One region of the Paenibacillus sp. JT31N17 genome, then DNA from elsewhere that is predicted to be linked to it. Evidence: riboswitches for the same ligand, from Rfam matches in the RefSeq annotation. Region 1 holds a riboswitch; each other region holds the start of a gene.

What was found. A riboswitch is a leader RNA that binds a small molecule or an ion and turns the genes downstream of it on or off. The one in region 1 is predicted to bind cyclic di-AMP.
Region 2: it holds a riboswitch for cyclic di-AMP, as region 1 does, so the genes downstream of both, AC0YOB_RS30245 (TrkH family potassium uptake protein) here and AC0YOB_RS13995 (hypothetical protein) in region 1, are expected to answer to the same signal.
Region 3: it holds a riboswitch for cyclic di-AMP, as region 1 does, so the genes downstream of both, AC0YOB_RS35250 (APC family permease) here and AC0YOB_RS13995 (hypothetical protein) in region 1, are expected to answer to the same signal.
Region 4: it holds a riboswitch for cyclic di-AMP, as region 1 does, so the genes downstream of both, AC0YOB_RS36480 (3D domain-containing protein) here and AC0YOB_RS13995 (hypothetical protein) in region 1, are expected to answer to the same signal.

What each region holds. Positions count from the first base shown of each region.
Region 1 is NZ_JBWDNP010000003.1:471,940-476,317, forward strand. It holds gene AC0YOB_RS13985 (hypothetical protein) at 1-821, opposite strand, end outside; gene AC0YOB_RS13990 (hypothetical protein) at 999-1,358, opposite strand; gene AC0YOB_RS13995 (hypothetical protein) at 1,381-1,845, opposite strand; cyclic di-AMP (ydaO/yuaA leader) riboswitch at 1,961-2,124, opposite strand; gene AC0YOB_RS14000 (sensor histidine kinase) at 2,468-3,769, opposite strand; gene AC0YOB_RS14005 (hypothetical protein) at 4,107-4,378, shown strand, end outside; gene AC0YOB_RS14010 (hypothetical protein) at 4,351-4,378, shown strand, end outside.
Region 2 is NZ_JBWDNP010000014.1:124,287-128,664, reverse strand. It holds gene AC0YOB_RS30250 (CPBP family intramembrane glutamic endopeptidase) at 1-1,605, opposite strand, end outside; cyclic di-AMP (ydaO/yuaA leader) riboswitch at 1,849-2,051, shown strand; gene AC0YOB_RS30245 (TrkH family potassium uptake protein) at 2,129-3,481, shown strand; gene AC0YOB_RS30240 (potassium channel family protein) at 3,498-4,160, shown strand; gene AC0YOB_RS30235 (cation:proton antiporter) at 4,208-4,378, shown strand, end outside.
Region 3 is NZ_JBWDNP010000022.1:37,047-41,424, forward strand. It holds gene AC0YOB_RS35240 (MFS transporter) at 1-502, shown strand, start outside; gene AC0YOB_RS35245 (polysaccharide deacetylase family protein) at 525-1,445, shown strand; cyclic di-AMP (ydaO/yuaA leader) riboswitch at 1,656-1,816, shown strand; gene AC0YOB_RS35250 (APC family permease) at 1,951-3,768, shown strand; gene AC0YOB_RS35255 (hypothetical protein) at 3,832-4,378, opposite strand, start outside.
Region 4 is NZ_JBWDNP010000025.1:9,800-14,177, reverse strand. It holds gene rnmV (ribonuclease M5) at 1-482, opposite strand, end outside; gene AC0YOB_RS36480 (3D domain-containing protein) at 613-1,761, opposite strand; cyclic di-AMP (ydaO/yuaA leader) riboswitch at 2,001-2,203, opposite strand; gene AC0YOB_RS36475 (TatD family hydrolase) at 2,376-3,155, opposite strand; gene AC0YOB_RS36470 (HD domain-containing protein) at 3,175-4,378, opposite strand, start outside.

The DNA of each region.
Region 1 (4,378 bases):
TGAGCAAGCATCGTGACCCCGATCAGGATCAACACGGCAGTGCCGCCTACAAGCGCCGTGGCGTCCCCGCCCTGCAGATTCAGAATGAACATGGCTGCCACGTCGATAGCGAAAAGCACGGGAATCAGCACGGCAAGCAGCTGCTTTTGTTTGTGAGGCAGGGTGATGCGCCCTTCGCTCTGGTTCGCCGTGTGCCCGCTGATTGTCCCTGATACAAGGCCGTCTCTCCACGTTCCCTTCTTCATATCCCGCCGCATCATCCAGAATGCCGTTACCGTTGTGACGAGACCCATGACGATTACAAGGGGAATGCTCGCCTCCATTACTTCCGAGACCGGCAGCCCGGCTGCATCTGCAGTCAGCTTCGGAGCGCCTTGAATAATATAATCTCCGGAAAGCGCAATCCCGTGCCCGAACAGGTTCATGGCCATGGCCGCGCCGAGCGCCGGCAGCCCCACTCTTACGGCAACCGGCAGCAGAACAGCGCCGATAAGCGCAACGCCGGGAGAAGGCCAGAAAAACCAGGACGTAATCATCATAATCAAACCGATGCCCCAATAGGCGAGAGCGGGCGTCCTTAAGAACCGCGTAAGTGGAGCTACCATTACCTCATTGACGCCGGTTTTAATCAAGATTCGGCTCATGGCGACGATGATGGAAATAATAAAAATCGTGCCGATCAGCTCTTTTGTTGCATAGATAAAGCTGTTGAAAATACCGCTGACTGATCCGCTGAGGCTTTCTGTTGCCAGCAGACCAAGCGCCAAAATACCAACCACACAAATTAAGGTCGTATCCCGCCTTTTGATGAGCAGAGCCATTATGAAGACGATAAAGGCGAGGTAAACCCAATGCAGCGGGACAAGCTGAAATTCCACCTGGAATCACCCTCTCTTGCCTGTAAAAAGTCATACATTGTATGCAGCTTGTGCCATAGGCGTTCGCTGGATATGATGCGGCAAGTTTTTTTTGGTGACGCAAGGTGGTTTTCCAAAGAATCAATCCTGAATATACAGGCTCTCAATATCGCAGCCAAACAGAATCAGCTCCATTTTCTCCCCTTTGTGGGCGCTTATATCCGATTGAATGGAGAGAACGGGGCATTCCGTCAGCTCCGCCAATTTCAATTTCAGCCGGGAATGGAACTGTTCGAGCTCCGGATCATTCAAAGGGTGAAAGGAAATTCCCGCTCCCTCCAGAACTGGAACCGAATCTTCCGCAGCAGGGCCGTATTTGGCCAGGATGACAAGATATTTCCGGATGATTCTGACTTCTATCTCCTCCGGACGAATCTCCGAAATTTCCGCTTCGCATTCCATATAAGCTTTTTCAATTTCGTGATAGAGCTGTTCCAGCATCCGTTCTCATTCCCTTCTCTGATTAGTCCAAAGCATAATAACAGTATGATTGCGATCGATCAAACAGCTCGGCACGGTCCCATTTCTTGTTTTTGCCCGTGTTCAGATGAATGGGATGATCAAGCTTAAATTCAAGCGCAAGCAGTGCAGATTCGGCAAGCTCTCTTCTCTCCTTGCTCCATGAGCCGCATTTCGTCTGGACATGGTAAAGGCATTCGCCAACAGACAAACCCTTCATTTGCAAAAATTCGGATGACCATTGAAGAATATCGAATCGCTGCTGTGCATCCGGAACGGGGCATCCGCTCCAGCCGGATATGCCACTGCTGGTCAAATTGAGCAAAATAATACCGGTTCCGCGAGCCTCAGCTCCCGGCGGTACGGCCTTCGCGACAGTTATGCTGTCATACAGAAACATCTCCATAAAACAAATTTTTTGCTGAAGCCGGACATTCAGACGGGGCAGGGAATCTGATAATACGATCATATTGACCGCTCTCCTTGTTCTTTAACAAATTTAGGCAAAAAAAAGCCCGAAAAGCAGAGAATCTCTACTCCCAGGCTGCTTGGCAGCACATATGGGCTGCGGGCGGATTTGAGTGCGGTTCTCTCTCAATGCGCTTACGAGGTTAGCTGCCGGATTCGGGCTTGAGAGTGCCCGTCCCTGTATTTGCCAAGCAAATAGTAGGATTAACCCCGTGAAACCATAGAATGGTTTCTAATTGGTTCCCCCGTTTCCCTAGCGGGAATTCAGCGTTTTCATACGAGTATGAAGTTGTTGAGAGAAATAATACGCCTTCCACCCTTTAAAGTAAAATTCAATTTTGGCGGGTATTTGCGGGTTTTTGACCCTATTTCGTACATGGAAACGGAATCAATCGATGAAACTGTTCATAATCGCTCTTCTATCTGCGTCAGGATTCAGTTTCCCCAACAAGATGAGCCGGGTGAGCGCGCACTGGAATGGCCGATTGTGTCAGTAAGTGAACAAAAAAAGTGGCCCGCAGCTTTCGCGGACCAAATGAAACTATATCAATGGGGGGTCATGTAACAATATTAACCGCGCCAAATGACATTGAATCAAATCGTTATTCTTCATTTTCATTTATTTATGCCCGGCGTGTCTTCGGCAAATGAATGGAAAAAGTAGCTCCTGCCTGCTGACTTGACACATCAATGCTTCCGCCGTGCTTTTGCATGATCAGGTAGCAATAAGTCAGACCCAGCCCAAAATTATCCTCATGGTGCTTGGTGGAGAAAAACGGCTCGAAAAGCTGCGCGCGGGTCTCCTTGTCAATTCCCCTGCCATTGTTGGAGAAATCAACCAGGAAGTCTTTCTTGCTCTCATGTATTCTTATTGCCAGCATGCCATTGTCCATTTCCACCGCTTCAACAGCATTGCGGATCAGATTGGCGAATACCTCCTGAAGGTGGAGCTTGTCGCAAATCAAATTGCAGGGCAAAGAATAGTCCGTCAGTACGGAAATCCTTTTATGCTCAAGCAAATAACGGTTGGATAGCAGCGCCTGGGCGACAATGTCGGACAAGCTTGCAGGTCCTTCGACAATTTCGATATCTTCTATATGTTTCTTGATGCGTTTCACCATATGCATCATCTGTCTCGTCTCCGCTTGAATAACCGCAATATCCTCGTCCGCCTGTTCATGCAGCCGGTTCTGTACATGCTCTTTCAAACGGCCTGTCAGCATATCAATGTTTGTGATGTGATTTTTCATGGCATGGTTAAGCATGGCCGCCCCCGATGCAATTCCCTTTATCGTCTGATCGTGAAGCTGCTTTTCAAATTTGATTCTTACGCCAAGCACGCCGAACCGGATCGCAGACACAATAAATACGGCAAAAGCGATGACGACGAAATAACTGATATACCGGTAGCTGCCAAACGTATTCACAGCTCTTTCGAAGTGATTGACCACAACAATCATAATGACGGGAGGAACAACAAAACAGACGGTTATGAGACGGTTTCTTCTTTTAAGCGGGTTCTTTTCTTTCAGATAGGCGTAGATAATGAGAAAACATCCGGCCAGATAATAGGGAACCGCCCAGAAGAGCAGGAGGAGAAAATCCATCCGGATATCGGGTCTCATCGGCGTAATAAGCAGCGTCATGATAATCGGTAGCGCAAGCGCGTAGGTGAGTATGTTTTTGACGCGGGGAATCGCGGTTTCGGAATAAACGATCGAGAACATGATGAAGCCGTAAGGGGTGCAGGCCTGGAGGATGAAGAAGAAGAGACTGTGCCATACAGGTGCCTGAGCGACATCCGAAAAACTGCCAAGCCCAGCGAAAAATAGAAATAATACCGCCCATTTGGTCGCTTCGTGTTTGCGGCCGTAGAAATAAATCATGGCTGCGAGTAAAAGATCAATAATGGCCGAATAGATCATATTTTATTTTCCTACCCGTCAATCCACCCTAAGCGGCGGGTTTTCCTTCATGGTAGCATGATTTTCCGAAAATTCCCATTAGAATTCCATAGATCCTGCTGCAGCCATCAGCCGATCAGCACATATTCCGGATGAAATAAATACTCATTTTTTTGAGTACAGACTTGAGTATGGCGGACGGGTAGAATGAAACTCGCAAGTTTACTCTGACAGACTTGTACAGTCCGGAAAATGAAGAGTACATGATGTCCACACATGCCGCGATTAAAGTAGGTGTGTTTGAATACGAAACAGTATGACAAGCGTGACAAGCTTATCACAAGGAGAAAATTTCACGATGAGATATACAAAAGCGGATTTCTTCGCACTCCTGGCTCCTGTCGTTCTCCAGGTCAGGCGGGAAGAATCGCCGCTATTGCCCTCGGTGCGTCTTGCCCAAAGCTGGCTGGAAACGGAAGGAAACCTTAACAGCTGGAACAACCTGGGCGGCTACAAGGTGGGCAGCGGCGCGCCAAACGCTTATTGGACGGGAGAAATGGCAAGCAAAGGAACCTGGGAAATATACGGGGGCAAGGCGGTTAATGTCGTCACTTCATTCAGAGCTTACGA
Region 2 (4,378 bases), on a different contig from region 1:
CGGTCTCGTCCTTTTTTTCTTGTCATGCAGGTAGCGCAGTCCCCATGCGATGGGAATAGGCAGCAGGATGTAGACGATGCCCATGATGATATTGCCCGGCGTTCCCGTGAAGATCAGGGAAATAGCCATCATGATGCTGTCGAATACGGCATGGGCGAATACGACCGTGAGAAAACCGTACCGCAGAAACATGAAGCTGAAGATAAGCCCGATAACGGTCAATTCAAGCAGCCGTGTGGTGGAAGGGAAAATGGGATATGTAACATGGCCAAGCGCCCATATAATAGTGGGAATAAGCGAAGCGACGAACGTATTGTTGAACCATTTTTTGAAAAGGCCGATTCCGAAAAAACGGTACAAAGCCTCCTCCGAAATGGCGGCGCACCAGGCCAGCATGGGGAAGATCCACAAAATGCCCAGGTTGTATGGAGACTGCGTGACATCCGAGGTTGACCATGCGCCGGTAACATTCACCAGCACGATGAAGATGACGGTCTGCAGTCCCAGCAGCAGGAAAGCAATCAGATAACCGAGCCACATGCTGCGCCATACATGATCGCCATAACCCTCCTCTCCCATTCGCGGCCACATCCGTTTGCCCATTGAGTTCCACAGGGCGTCGCCGCCGACAAGGGAGAAATAAACGGCAATGCCCATCACAATCGTGACGACACAGGTAATGCCGACATTAATGGCCGCGTAGGCCATCGCATTAGGGTCCTCGCCGGCACTCGCCAGCAGACCGTCCATGAGATTGAAGTCATTCGCCAAATACATGACGAGGAACAGCAGAGTCAGTACAATACCGCGTGTAAACGAGGAATGCTTGCGGTAAAGCGCGGCATAGACGATTGCAATGACGAACAGGACAAAGGAAAGCAGAATGCTGCCGAGGAGGGACAGGAAAGAAGCAAGCTTCTGCTGGGCCTGGACATAGCTCGAATAACTGGCCGGAACCGTGAAGCCGGGCTTGTATTCGGCAATGATGAGCGTTCCATCGCTTGTTTTCTCTGTTCTCATCGCAAGCATCAGCTGCGATTCTCCGATCGTATAGCCGTTAACCTTGTACGAGATCCTGCCTGTTTCCGGGTCTGCCTTGGTCATGCTTAGTTCATTCGCTTTAAATCCTTGGGAGACGGCATATTTCATAGCAGCGTCGCTTATCTGGGTCGCTTGCGGGATAGTGGTATGGATCTCCTTGTATTGGTTCCAGCCGACAACCTTGGCTTCCTGCATATGCACATAAATAAAAATCTGGCTGCCGTCAGGCATCGCCGCCGTGACCTGGAATGTGTCGGTGGGGAAGCGGCTGTCATATTTCTTGTCGTAGGTCTCGGTCTGCTTTTCCTTGGACAGATAACCGTAAAGCATCGAATCGGATTGGTGAACCGCATGGATGCTCTCCGGCAGCTGCTTGAATTGCTGCAGGGCAAAATCCTCAGCAATCTGCTCGGCTTTGCTTTTGGCGATTACCTTCTTGCTGCCCGAGTCAAAAAAAGACTCCGAGGTTTGCGGTACAACTTGTACGAGCAAATAAATAACAATGCCAATGACGCCTAACCATGCATAGAATTTCCAGTTGGGCCGCAGCTGATAAACATTCATGTTTGCACCTCTAATCTCAATATACAAGCAGTAAACCGCATACATCTACCTTATCATAGTTGTCTCGATAATTTCCATGCGAATGCTCGCAAATACGTTTTGTGGTCGAGTTAAATGGACAATAATGAACAGGATGTGCCGATTTGGGCCCGAGGGTCGTCTTTTTTGCCTGAAAACGGTTCCTTTCCTCCTTAATTGTCGTTTGTTTTTTCCAGAACAATGCAATTATAATGTGTATCAATTGCATATGAAAAGCCGAATTTCGAAATGAAAACGGGGGAACCATACAGCTGTCTTGAACGGGTCGCTTAAGCTTATGCGATTTCATTAAAGGACAGCACGGGGTGAATTTCAACAAGCAGCGTAATTTTGAACTGCTTGTGAATAGGGCAGCTGTTCAAGCCCGAATCCGTCAGCTAACCTCGCAGGCTTCGTGGAACAGGACTCAAACGCATTGGCACTTGGGCTTCCAGTGCTTTTTTTGTGCGCGCAAACAGCCAGGAGGGGTGGGACAAATCCTACGATGCTATCTTTTTTCAATATTTCCAAATGGTCGCCGCCCCGTATATTGGTAACGGGCTTTGCGCTCATTATTTTGCTTGGAGGCTTGCTGCTCTCCATGCCCTTTGCCTCGCGGGATGGCTTACCGACGCCATTTATCGACGCGGTATTTACAGCAACAACGGCAACGTGCGTGACGGGGCTCGTGACTGTGGATACAGGCAGCCACTATTCGGTTCCCGGCCAAATCATTATTATGATGCTGATTCAGCTTGGCGGTCTCGGCTTTATGACCATGGCCACTTTGTTTGCTCTTGTTCTGCGCAAGCGCATATCCCTGAAGGAACGGCTCATTCTGCAGGAGGCGATGAACCAGACCAGCATGGAAGGCATTGTGCGTCTCATACGCAAAGTGATTTTGTACTCGTTGACCATTGAGCTCGTTGGCGCTGTCCTTTTTGCCATCCGCTGGTCGTTTGATATGCCGCTTGGCAAGGCAGTTTATTTTGGCATTTTTCACGCGATTTCATTCTTTAATAATGCGGGCATCGATTTATTCGGCCAGTTCGGGGTTCCGTATGTAAGCCTTACGGAGTATGTTAATGATCCTTTGGTCAATATCGTGACGATGCTGCTGATCATAACAGGCGGGATCGGTTTTATTGTTATCTCGGATCTCGTAGAATATCGCAATAATAAGAAACTTTCGCTTCATTCCAAAGTAGTACTGTCTATGACCGGCTTTTTGATTGTATTCGGAACGGTTGTTGTTTTTATATTCGAGTTCACCAATGCCAGGACACTCGGTTCCCTTCATTGGGGCGGCAAAATATTGGCTTCCTTCTTCCAGTCGGTTACTCCGCGTACAGCTGGCGCCAATACGCTTGACCTTGCCTCACTCAGGCAGGCCACACAGTTCCTGACCATTATCCTGATGTTCATCGGCGCTTCGCCGGGTTCTACAGGAGGCGGAATCAAGACCACAACCTTCACGACTCTAATCGGTGCGGTTATTGCCATGATCCGGGGCAGGGAAGATATTGTGCTGTTTCGCTACCGTCTTGCCCGTGAGCGCATTTTCAAAGCATTGACCATTACCTTGTTATCGCTTTCCCTTGTCATTGTCGTCACCATGGTGCTCTCCACGACTGAGGATCAGGCCTTCTTGAAAATCCTGTTCGAGACTACCTCAGCCTTCGGGACAGTAGGCTTGACGCTTGGCATTACACCGGAGCTCTCCACGGTCGGCAAGATTATTATCTGCTTGACCATGTTTGCCGGCAGGCTGGGTCCTCTGACACTCGCCTATGCGCTTGGGCCGCGTTCGGAGAAAGAATTATATCGTCATCCGGAAGGCAAAATTATTATTGGATAGGGGAAATTATTACACGATGAAGAATCATCAGTTCGTCATTATCGGACTTGGCCGCTTCGGTTCAAGTTTGGCCAGGGAATTAGTGGAGCTTGGATATGAAGTGCTCGGCATTGATAAGGACGAGGAAGCCGTTCAGGATATGAGTCAGCATCTGACGCATACCGTCGTGGCGGAATCAACGGACGAGGAAGTGCTGCGGTCGCTTGGCGTACGCAATTTTGACTGTGGTGTTGTCGCTATCGGCGATGATATTCAAGCGAGCATTCTGACGACTATTTTGCTTAAGGACCTGGGCGTGAAGAAGGTCGTGGCCAAGGCGATGAGCGAGCTGCATGGTCGGGTGCTGGAGAAAATCGGGGTGGACCGCGTAGTCTATCCGGAGCGGGATATGGGCATTCGTGTCGCGCATCAGCTGGTGTCGCCTAATCTGCTTGATTATATTGAATTGTCAAAGGATTATACGATTGCCGAGCTGGCGGTGCCAAAATGTCTTAACGGCGTATCCCTGCAGGATCTTAATCCCAGAGCTAAATTCGGCTGCAGCATTGTTGCAATCAATAAGCCCAGAGGAATCATTATTGCTCCTACTGCAACCGATGTGCTCGCTGAGAAGGATGTCATGGTTGTCATCGGGACCAACCAACAGATTGAACAATTCGAGGAGTCCGTTACCCGTTAGGGGAAATCAGCGACTGCTTCATTATGAAACGGGCGTGAAAGCGGCAAATGGAGACATCAACTACAGAAACAATTCATCACTTGTTTTTACTGCTGCTCACGATTGTGACGGCTGGCATGATCGCAGGAACGCTGGCATCCAGACTGCGGCTACCGGATGTTGCCATGTATATAATCGTGGGAATGGCAATCGGACAGGGTTTCCACTGGATTAATGAG
Region 3 (4,378 bases), on a different contig from region 1:
CCTGCTGTTGGCATCGATATTTGTATCGGTTATTCCACTTGTGGTCGTCTGGTACCGGATCGTTAACAAGCTTGGTTCCCATAACGGCTGGCGGGTTTCTCTCGCTGTATATGCCTTGTCCGTCATACCGCTGTGGTTCGGGCAGGGACTTGCCAGCGGAATTGTATTCGGGATTATAGTCGGCTTCGGACTGGCAGGGTTTCTGGTTACTCCGCCTGTGCTGAACAGCCGTATCATCGATCTGGATACAGCCAGAACCGGCCAGCGCAGGGAAGGCGTGTATACGGCCGTCAGCGGATTCATCACCCGCTCCAGCGGTCTGATCTCGGCCTTGGCGTTCTGGACCATCGGCATGCTCTTTGGCTATGTAAGCGGCGACGAACCCGGACCGAATCCTGATTTGACCTTTCGCGTCCTGGTCTGCGTTGTCCCCTTTTGTTTACTGAGCGTTTCCTTGATTCTCTCGTTTTTTCTGAAGCCATTTCCGGAAAGTCAGGATTAAAAAAGTGTTGGAGGTGCGGCAGATGGAGAAATATTTAATTTTGAATGCTGATGATTTTGGGCAGAGCGAGGCCGCCAATCAAGCTATTATGCATTTGCTGGAGGAGCGGAAGGTATCATCGGCAACGATTATGCCGCCTGCCTCGGCCTTTGAGCAGGCGGCAGCGTGGTGCCGTAAGCAGAAGGCAGCGAACATCGGGCTGCATCTGACGCTAACAAGCGAGATTGCCGCTTTGCCCTGGAAAAGCCTGACCGGCGATCCGTCGCTGGAGGGCCCGGACGGGCGCATGCACGCCACCATCGAAGCCTTCGAGCGGCAGTCCGATCCGAAGGCGGTTGTACGGGAAATGCAGGCACAATTCCAGGCGGTGAAGCAGGCGGGTCTGACGGTCTCCCATGCGGATAATCATATGGGAAGTCTCTATGGCCTGGCGACAGGCAGAAGCTATCTGCCGCAGGTGCTGTGGCAGTGCTCCCGGCGCGGTCTGCCATTCCGTCTGTTCCGCTGGATCGATCCCCGGGACAAGTTTCTGGCCTCTATTCCGGGAGCGGAGCAGGCGCTGCGCAAGGTGGTCCATCTTGCGGATACGCTCGGCGTGCCGATACCGGATTATCTGCTGAGCCATACGTATGGCGTGGAAGAAGGAGAAACCTATGAGAGCTTCAAGCAGATGATGCTGTCAAAGCTCTACGATCTTCCCGAGGGAATCTGCGAGACTTATATTCATCCGGCAGCCGGGGACGAGCATATGAGCGCCCTTGTTCCATCCTGGGAGAAGCGGGTATGGGAATACAAGCTGATGCAGGGTGATGATTTCGCTTATGCGCTGCGGGATGCCAAGGTTGCCCTGGCGACTTATGATGATGTGCGGAAGTACAGAAAAAAGCCAAGGCTCAAATCCGCGGCTGTGCTGTTGAGATCGCTTATGGCCAGACAAAAATAACGGGCAGGAAACATAATAGGTCATAAATGAAGATATCCTGCGAAAAAGGTTGATAGGAAGAGGATAGGATCTATGTAAGCGTTTATATCGCTATATAGGGTAATGAGCTTAAATATTTTCCAGTTTCCGTTGCTGTACAAGAAATAAGTGAAGGAGTAATATTCAGTAAGTGAAGCGGCAAGTCGTGGAAAAGAGTTTCAATTTCATAGAAATCCTTAATCGCTGAGTTCTGAAACAGAAACGGGGGAACCATGGAGGCAGATGCAGTTGATCTGGTCTCAGGGGTGAATCACCTGGCGCAAGCCAAGGTGTAGGGCGACTCTCGCGCCCGAATCCGGCAGCTAACCTCGTAAGCGTACGGAAGAGGAATTATCGCGTTTTAACCATGTTCTCTTGTGGATAAAGCCGCGGAAAGCTCCTAACTTTCTGCGGCTTTTTTTATGCTTGAAATTAGTGATAGGATCATTTGCTTCACAACAAAATGCAGCTAAAAGGGGAAGTCACAGTGGTAGGCAGATTCAAACGGTTATTAATCGGACGTCCAATGAAAAGCGCGGAAATTGAAGGGGAAAAGCTGAGCAAACTTAAAGCGCTTGCGGTATTGTCCTCGGATGCGCTCTCTTCAGTCGCTTACGGGACGGAGCAAATTCTGATCGTTCTGATGGCTGCGGGCTTCGCGGCGGTATGGTATTCCATCCCCATCTCGCTTGCTGTGCTGGGTCTTCTCCTGATTCTGATTTTGTCATACAGGCAAACGATCTTCGCTTATCCCGCCGGAGGCGGGGCTTATGTAGTAGCCAAGGACAATCTGGGCGTCCGCACCGGACTGCTGGCCGGAGGCTCGCTGCTTGTCGATTACATTCTTACTGTCGCCGTCAGCACATCCGCCGGGACTGATGCCATTACATCGGCTTTTCCGTCTCTGCATGATCATCGCGTACTGATTGCGCTCATCATGATTTTGTTTTTGACTATTATCAGCCTGCGCGGAATTACGGAATCCGCATCCGTGCTTGCCATGCCCGTTTATTTGTTTGTCTTCGCGATTTTCGCCCTCATTATTTCGGGAATTATCAAGTACGCGCTCGGAGGCGTTGATGCGCATCCTCCGGAAATCGGCGCCGCTGTATCGAATATCAGTCTCTTCCTGCTTCTGAAGGCCTTCAGCTCCGGCTGTTCCGCGCTCACCGGCGTGGAGGCGGTATCCAATGCCATACCGAACTTCAAGCAGCCGGCCAATCGCAATGCCGCCGCCACACTGATCATGATGGGCGCCATTCTGGGCGCCATGTTTGTGGGAATCAGCCTTCTCGCCTACTGGTACGGCATTACGCCGAATCCGAAGGAAACCGTGGTCTCCCAGATCGCCGATTCCACCTTTGGCAGAGGCGTGATTTATTATATCATCCAGGGTGTCACTGCCCTGATTCTGTTTCTGGCAGCCAATACAGCCTACTCGGCCTTTCCTCTTCTGGCGTTCATGCTGGCCAAAGATAAATATATGCCGAATGTGTTTATGGTGCGCGGCGACCGTCTCGGCTTTTCCAATGGCATTATTATTTTGGGCATCTTGTCAGCTTTGCTCGTAGTGCTTTTCCATGGCGATACCGAGAGCCTGATTCCCCTGTATGCGGTAGGCGTCTTTATTCCCTTTACGTTATCCCAGCTGGGGATGATGGTGAGGTGGATTAAGCTGAAGCCAGCCAACTGGATCATAAAATTAGTCATCAATACAATTGGCATGCTCACCACTCTGGTCATTACGCTGATTTTTATCTTCACCAAGTTCGGGCATGTCTGGATGGTCTTTCTATTCCTGCCTGTTGTGATCTGGATCTTCCTGAGCATCAACAAGCATTACCGCAATACGGCGGATCAATTGCGGATCAACATGGAAGCGGACAAACCGGTTATTAAAGGAAGCACCATCGTGGTTCCGGTAGCGGGCATAACGCGCGTTGTCATGCAGTCGCTGAGCTATGCCAAGTCGCTGACGGAGAATGTGGTCGCCGTTTATGTGGGATTTGATGATGAAGATATTGAACGGATGGAGAAAAAATGGGAGGAATGGAATCCCGGCGTCCGTCTTATCGTGCTCCGGTCCAGCTATCGCAGCGTGATCAGGCCGCTCATGAAATTCATTGATACGGTCGAGTGGAAAAGCGCGGAAACCGATCATATTACCATTCTCATTCCCCAGTTCATAACCAGGCACTGGTGGCAGTATATTCTTCACAACCAGACAGGCTTGATGCTGCATGCTTATTTGTTCGCCCAGAAGGACGTAGTTATCACGACAGTCCCCTATCATCTGAATCGGTAGGCTAACCTGCCAAGCGCATTTGTTTTGGAATATCGATGCAGTTAATAGAATAAAGCTCAAGCATCAGGCGGTCTTCATCTCTTGCTTAGCAGTAGATTGGCGCTGGATATAGCGCTCCAGCTCGCCCTGAAATTCCAGCTGCAGAGCTGCCGAATTTTCCAGATCGCCGGGAGTGACCAGCGAGGCCGGCTTGTCGGCAATCGGAAGTCCGCTATGCTCGAACACCTTGGCGACAAACTGGGTGCAGAAGTAAGCATTCTCGCGCTGGAACTCCATATTCAGCATAACGCCGAACAGGCCGATCAGATTGTATTTGTAGTTTTCCTTGTTGGCTTCGATGGCTTGGATATAGGCCTGCATCCGTTCATAAGCGGAGCGGCTGATCGTACAGCTGTAGACGGCACAGACCGCTTTGCCGAACAGCTTGCCCTTCATATCCTCTTTGACGAATCCGCCGGATAGCGGATTAAGCGGCTGCTTGCGGCCAAAGCTGTATACATCCTTCAAGTCGGAGTCAAATGCGATGGAAGCGTGATTGCGGGGCGCCTTCGTGACGAATTTAATCATTCTTGTAAAAAGTGTTCCGGTGTCCGTCATCAGGACATAAATC
Region 4 (4,378 bases), on a different contig from region 1:
TTAAAAAACTGCTTGCCGTTGGCATAGCCGATGCCGAGCAAATTGCCCATTTTCAGACGCCTCTCCGAAGCATTCGCATGCACAAGAAGACCTGCCCGCATAAGATCGTCCCAGGTGATCTCGGGCTGGCTTGTCCCTTCGCCGCTGCCCGCTTCCGTACGCACATTGGCGAGGGCTCTTCGAATCGCTTCGGGCGAGGCGTTCTCGACGCCGATATCCCCCTTGTAGCTTGCGTCCTCCTGGGGTAGAAAAGCATGCTTGCAGCCGGGCACGCGCTGCGCAACAATTTTACGGATGCGCTCCCCTGCATGATCCGGATCTGTAAATATAATAACTCCGCGGCGCTGCTGTGCGAGCTCCACCCTGCGCAAAACATCCGCGCCGATGGCTGAACCGCCTGTCTCGATCGTTTCCGCTTCAACTGCCCGCTTGATGGCCACGGTATCGTCTTTGCCCTCAACTACGATTATTTCCTTAATCATGCCGTCCATCCATTCCCTTCAGACAAACATACAAAAGAAGAGGCAATCGCCTCTCCTTATAATGGCATATTTATGTTTAAAATACGATATGAATGAGGTAAACCCTTATTAAAGGAGTTAAGTCCCAAGGTTAAATTGCCTCCGGCTTATTCGGCCCGAGCACATAAACCGTGTATCCTCGTTTGAGACCAAACTTCTCAGCATAAGACTCACTTTCAAAATAAACATCGATTTTTTTGCCTTTGATGGCACTGCCCGTATCTTCCGCTCTGCGGAAACCGATACCCTCAATGTAGACCCACCAGCCGATAGGAATAACCTTCGGGTCAACCGCGATAGTTCTGCCCTCTTGAACCGTCGCACCTGATGCCGTTATCCCATATTGCGGATGACTTTTTGACTTGCCCGTTGATGAAACGCCCGCAGCATATGCAGTCAGCGTTACATTCTTCAATATCTGTTTAGGCTTCAGCTTGTCGCCCCGCTTGGTCGTTACTGTAGAAGAGCCCGCCTTCGCTGAGAGCGTAACTACATTCGTTTCCGGCTTCTTGGTACCCACCGCCACCACTTTATCGACCGACTCCGCTTTCGTCAGCTTGGTAACCATAGTCTGGGACACAAGCACCCCGTCCGCATATACGTTCTCAAACTGTTTGACTACTTTGCCTTCATTGCCGTTCTGAACAAGCTTCTGTTTGCCCTGCTCAAGCTTGGGGTCTTCCTTCTTCACGACCGAAAAGGGAACCGTATAAGCCTTCTCCGAAATTTTCTTCTCGATCCGTGTGACCGTGACACTCATGTTGGACTTTACTCTGTCCTCCATGGCAGGCCAAACCTTATCTTGATTGCGTATCAGTATGTCCGCTTGATCGATCACTGCCTTAACCGTTCTTTCTGTCGTGTACAACGTTCTTACCTTGCCGTCTGCCTTCACATGGACCGGTACCGCTTGGTCAATGACGATGCGGTCGCCGTCCTTTATTCCCCCGTTAAGAGGTAAGGACACCTTGTCATACTGCCCTATCGTGATGGCTTGTTCATCCAGTAGGCGTTGAAGGACCCATTGTTTTGTCGAAACAATGGTTTCTTGTCCGTTCACTACTACGGAGACGTGCTTGTCAGCCGTTCCGTACAACAACACCAGAAACATGAAAGTCATAGCGATTGAGATCAGAGCGCTCAGTAATATTAAACGCACGTTCTCATGCTTCCATCGCAATGCGAAAGACATGCTGGATGATCGTTTACCATGGGTATCCTTAAGCTGGAGTGCGCCCACTTCTTCGGTCCTCCTTCATAGCCCCGCCGCCTAGTTACATGATTGCCTTTGACGGTTCTATTGTTTTTGTTGGCGTGATTGCACGCCACTCCTCATTCCAACCTCGACCTCCATGGTAAACCCTATGTCGTCTTTTTACGCAATATTCAAAATAAAAGAAGCCGACGACGACAGAGGATCTGTTTCGTGGCTTCCCAGATGACGACGGGACATGGATTAAATGCACGAGGTTGATCTCTCTTATAACACTATTACGCTGGCGAGGTTAGCTGTCGGATTCGGGCGAGAGAGTCGCCCTATTCATGGCTGGCATGTCTACCACATGCTTCCATAAAATTCACCCCAAGAAGAATTCAACATTTACTGCCCTTCGTCCGATACGAAGTGTATCAATGTTTGGTTCCCCCGCTCTCCGACTTCGGAGATTAAGCGATATTTTGGAAAAGGAATGCAAGTTTTGAAGCTCTGAGATGAATGATACCGCCTTTTGCTGCTCATTGTAAAGAAGAGATTAATCGCGATTTTAACGAATTTTAAGGAAAATCACGTGAAAAACTGCCAATTTACTGACTCAAAATTAGTTTTTTCACTCGAAATGTCTTGATTGCTACCTCTTATAGCCCTTTTTCTTTAAAAGCAAAACAATTCTGAGCATTCTCTGTCGTAATTTTTGAGATTTCTTCTACAGATTTCCCTCTAATTTCGGCAACCGTTTCTGCTACAAGACGGACAAAAGCGGACTCGTTTCGTTTCCCCCGGTAGGGGTGGGGAGCTAAATAAGGAGCATCGGTCTCGATCAAAATACGGTCAAGCGGCACCTGTGCCAGCACCTCTTTGGGAACACGCGCGTTCTTGAATGTGAGCGGTCCGCCGAACGAAATATAGAAATTCATGTCGAGGCATTGTTTCGCCGTCTCCCAGCTGCCTGAGAAGCAGTGCATGACCCCGCCCACATCTTTGGCATTCTCCTCTTTCAGTATATGAAGCACGTCCTCATGTGCCTCCCGGTTATGAATTGAAATAGGCATCTTCTTCTGCCGCGCAAGCTGGATCTGCTCCCGGAAAACACGCTGCTGAACGTCCTTCGGAGACGTATCCCAGTGATAATCCAAGCCTATTTCGCCGATCCCCACAACTTTGGGATGATCGCAAAGCGATGCAATCCAGTCCAGGTCTCCGGGCAGCATATGAATGCTTTCAACAGGGTGCCAGCCCACAATCGCATAGATAAAATCATATTGCTCCGCCAGAGCCATTGTCGTGGGAATGGTCTCCCGGTCAAAGCCGATATTTATAATTCTCGAGATCCCGGCAGCACGGGCCCGTTCGATCACTTCCGCGCGGTCCTCGTCGAATTGTTTCGAATCCAGATGGGTATGTGTGTCGATTAACATAAGCAAGTTGATCTCCCTTCTATAATAAGAGCCCGAATCGTTCGCGGATATGAGGCGACAACAGATGGGCCGATTCAAGTAAAGGCTCCTCGGGGTAATACAGATGATATTTGCCCTGATGAATTCCGGTAATCGAGCGGATGATATCCGACTTTCTGGAGATTTCAGACAAGCGGTCATCCTGCCCCAGAAGCAGAATCGGCGGACGTTCATCCTTGTCCATGAAATCATGACCCAGACGGTATACATCATACGGCATATCGTAGGGAAAGTCGATTTCCAGATGATAGTCCGGATTGAGACCGATCGATTGAAATTGTTCACGAATTTCCTGCCAAAGCTTTTCATCGGCATTGTCCATGGTTATGTATTTATATAGTTTTCGGTTCAGGAATCGGGTGCATAATTCTGCCAGCAGAGAATCCTCCTCCTTCAACCACTGCGTAAAGGCTGTTTGAGCCATGGCTTCGTCCAGCAGGAGATAGTTCTCCACATCAAGCGTACCTTCCATCAGATGCCGGAGCGGTTCGATCATCCATGAGAAAGCATACCCGCCCCCATAAAGCTCGCGTGCTCTGCGAAATATTTGTCGAAGTATAATTTCGGAGCTCCGGGTGACCGGGTGAAAATAAACCTGCCAATACATTTGGTAGCGGGACATCAGATAATCCTCAACGGCATGCATTCCGCTCTCTTTTACAACAATTCGTCCCTGATACGGCCTTAGAACGCGAAGAATGCGTTCCAGATCGAAGGTTCCGTAATTGACGCCTGTATAGTATGCATCGCGCAGCAGGTAATCCATACGGTCCGCGTCCATCTGGCTGGATATGAGGCTGACCACAATCGGCTGATTATACGTTTTGCAGATTACAGCCGCCACCCTTTCCGGCAGGGAGGGGTCGCAGTCGCGGAGGACCTGGTTAATTTCAGTATTTTCCAGTAAAATACGGCATGTCCATTCCTCATGATCAGTATCAAACACCTGCTCAATTGAATGCGAGAAGGGACCATGACCCACATCGTGCAGCAAGGCGGCGCATAACGTCACAAGCCTCTCTTCCCTGGGCCAATCCGTATAACCCCCCCGTTCAAATTGAGAAATGATTTTTCTGGTTATTTCATAAACGCCCAGTGAGTGCGAGAAGCGGCTGTGCTCCGCCCCGTGAAAGGTCAAATAAGATGTACCGAGCTGACGAATTCGCCGCAGACGCTGAAATTCC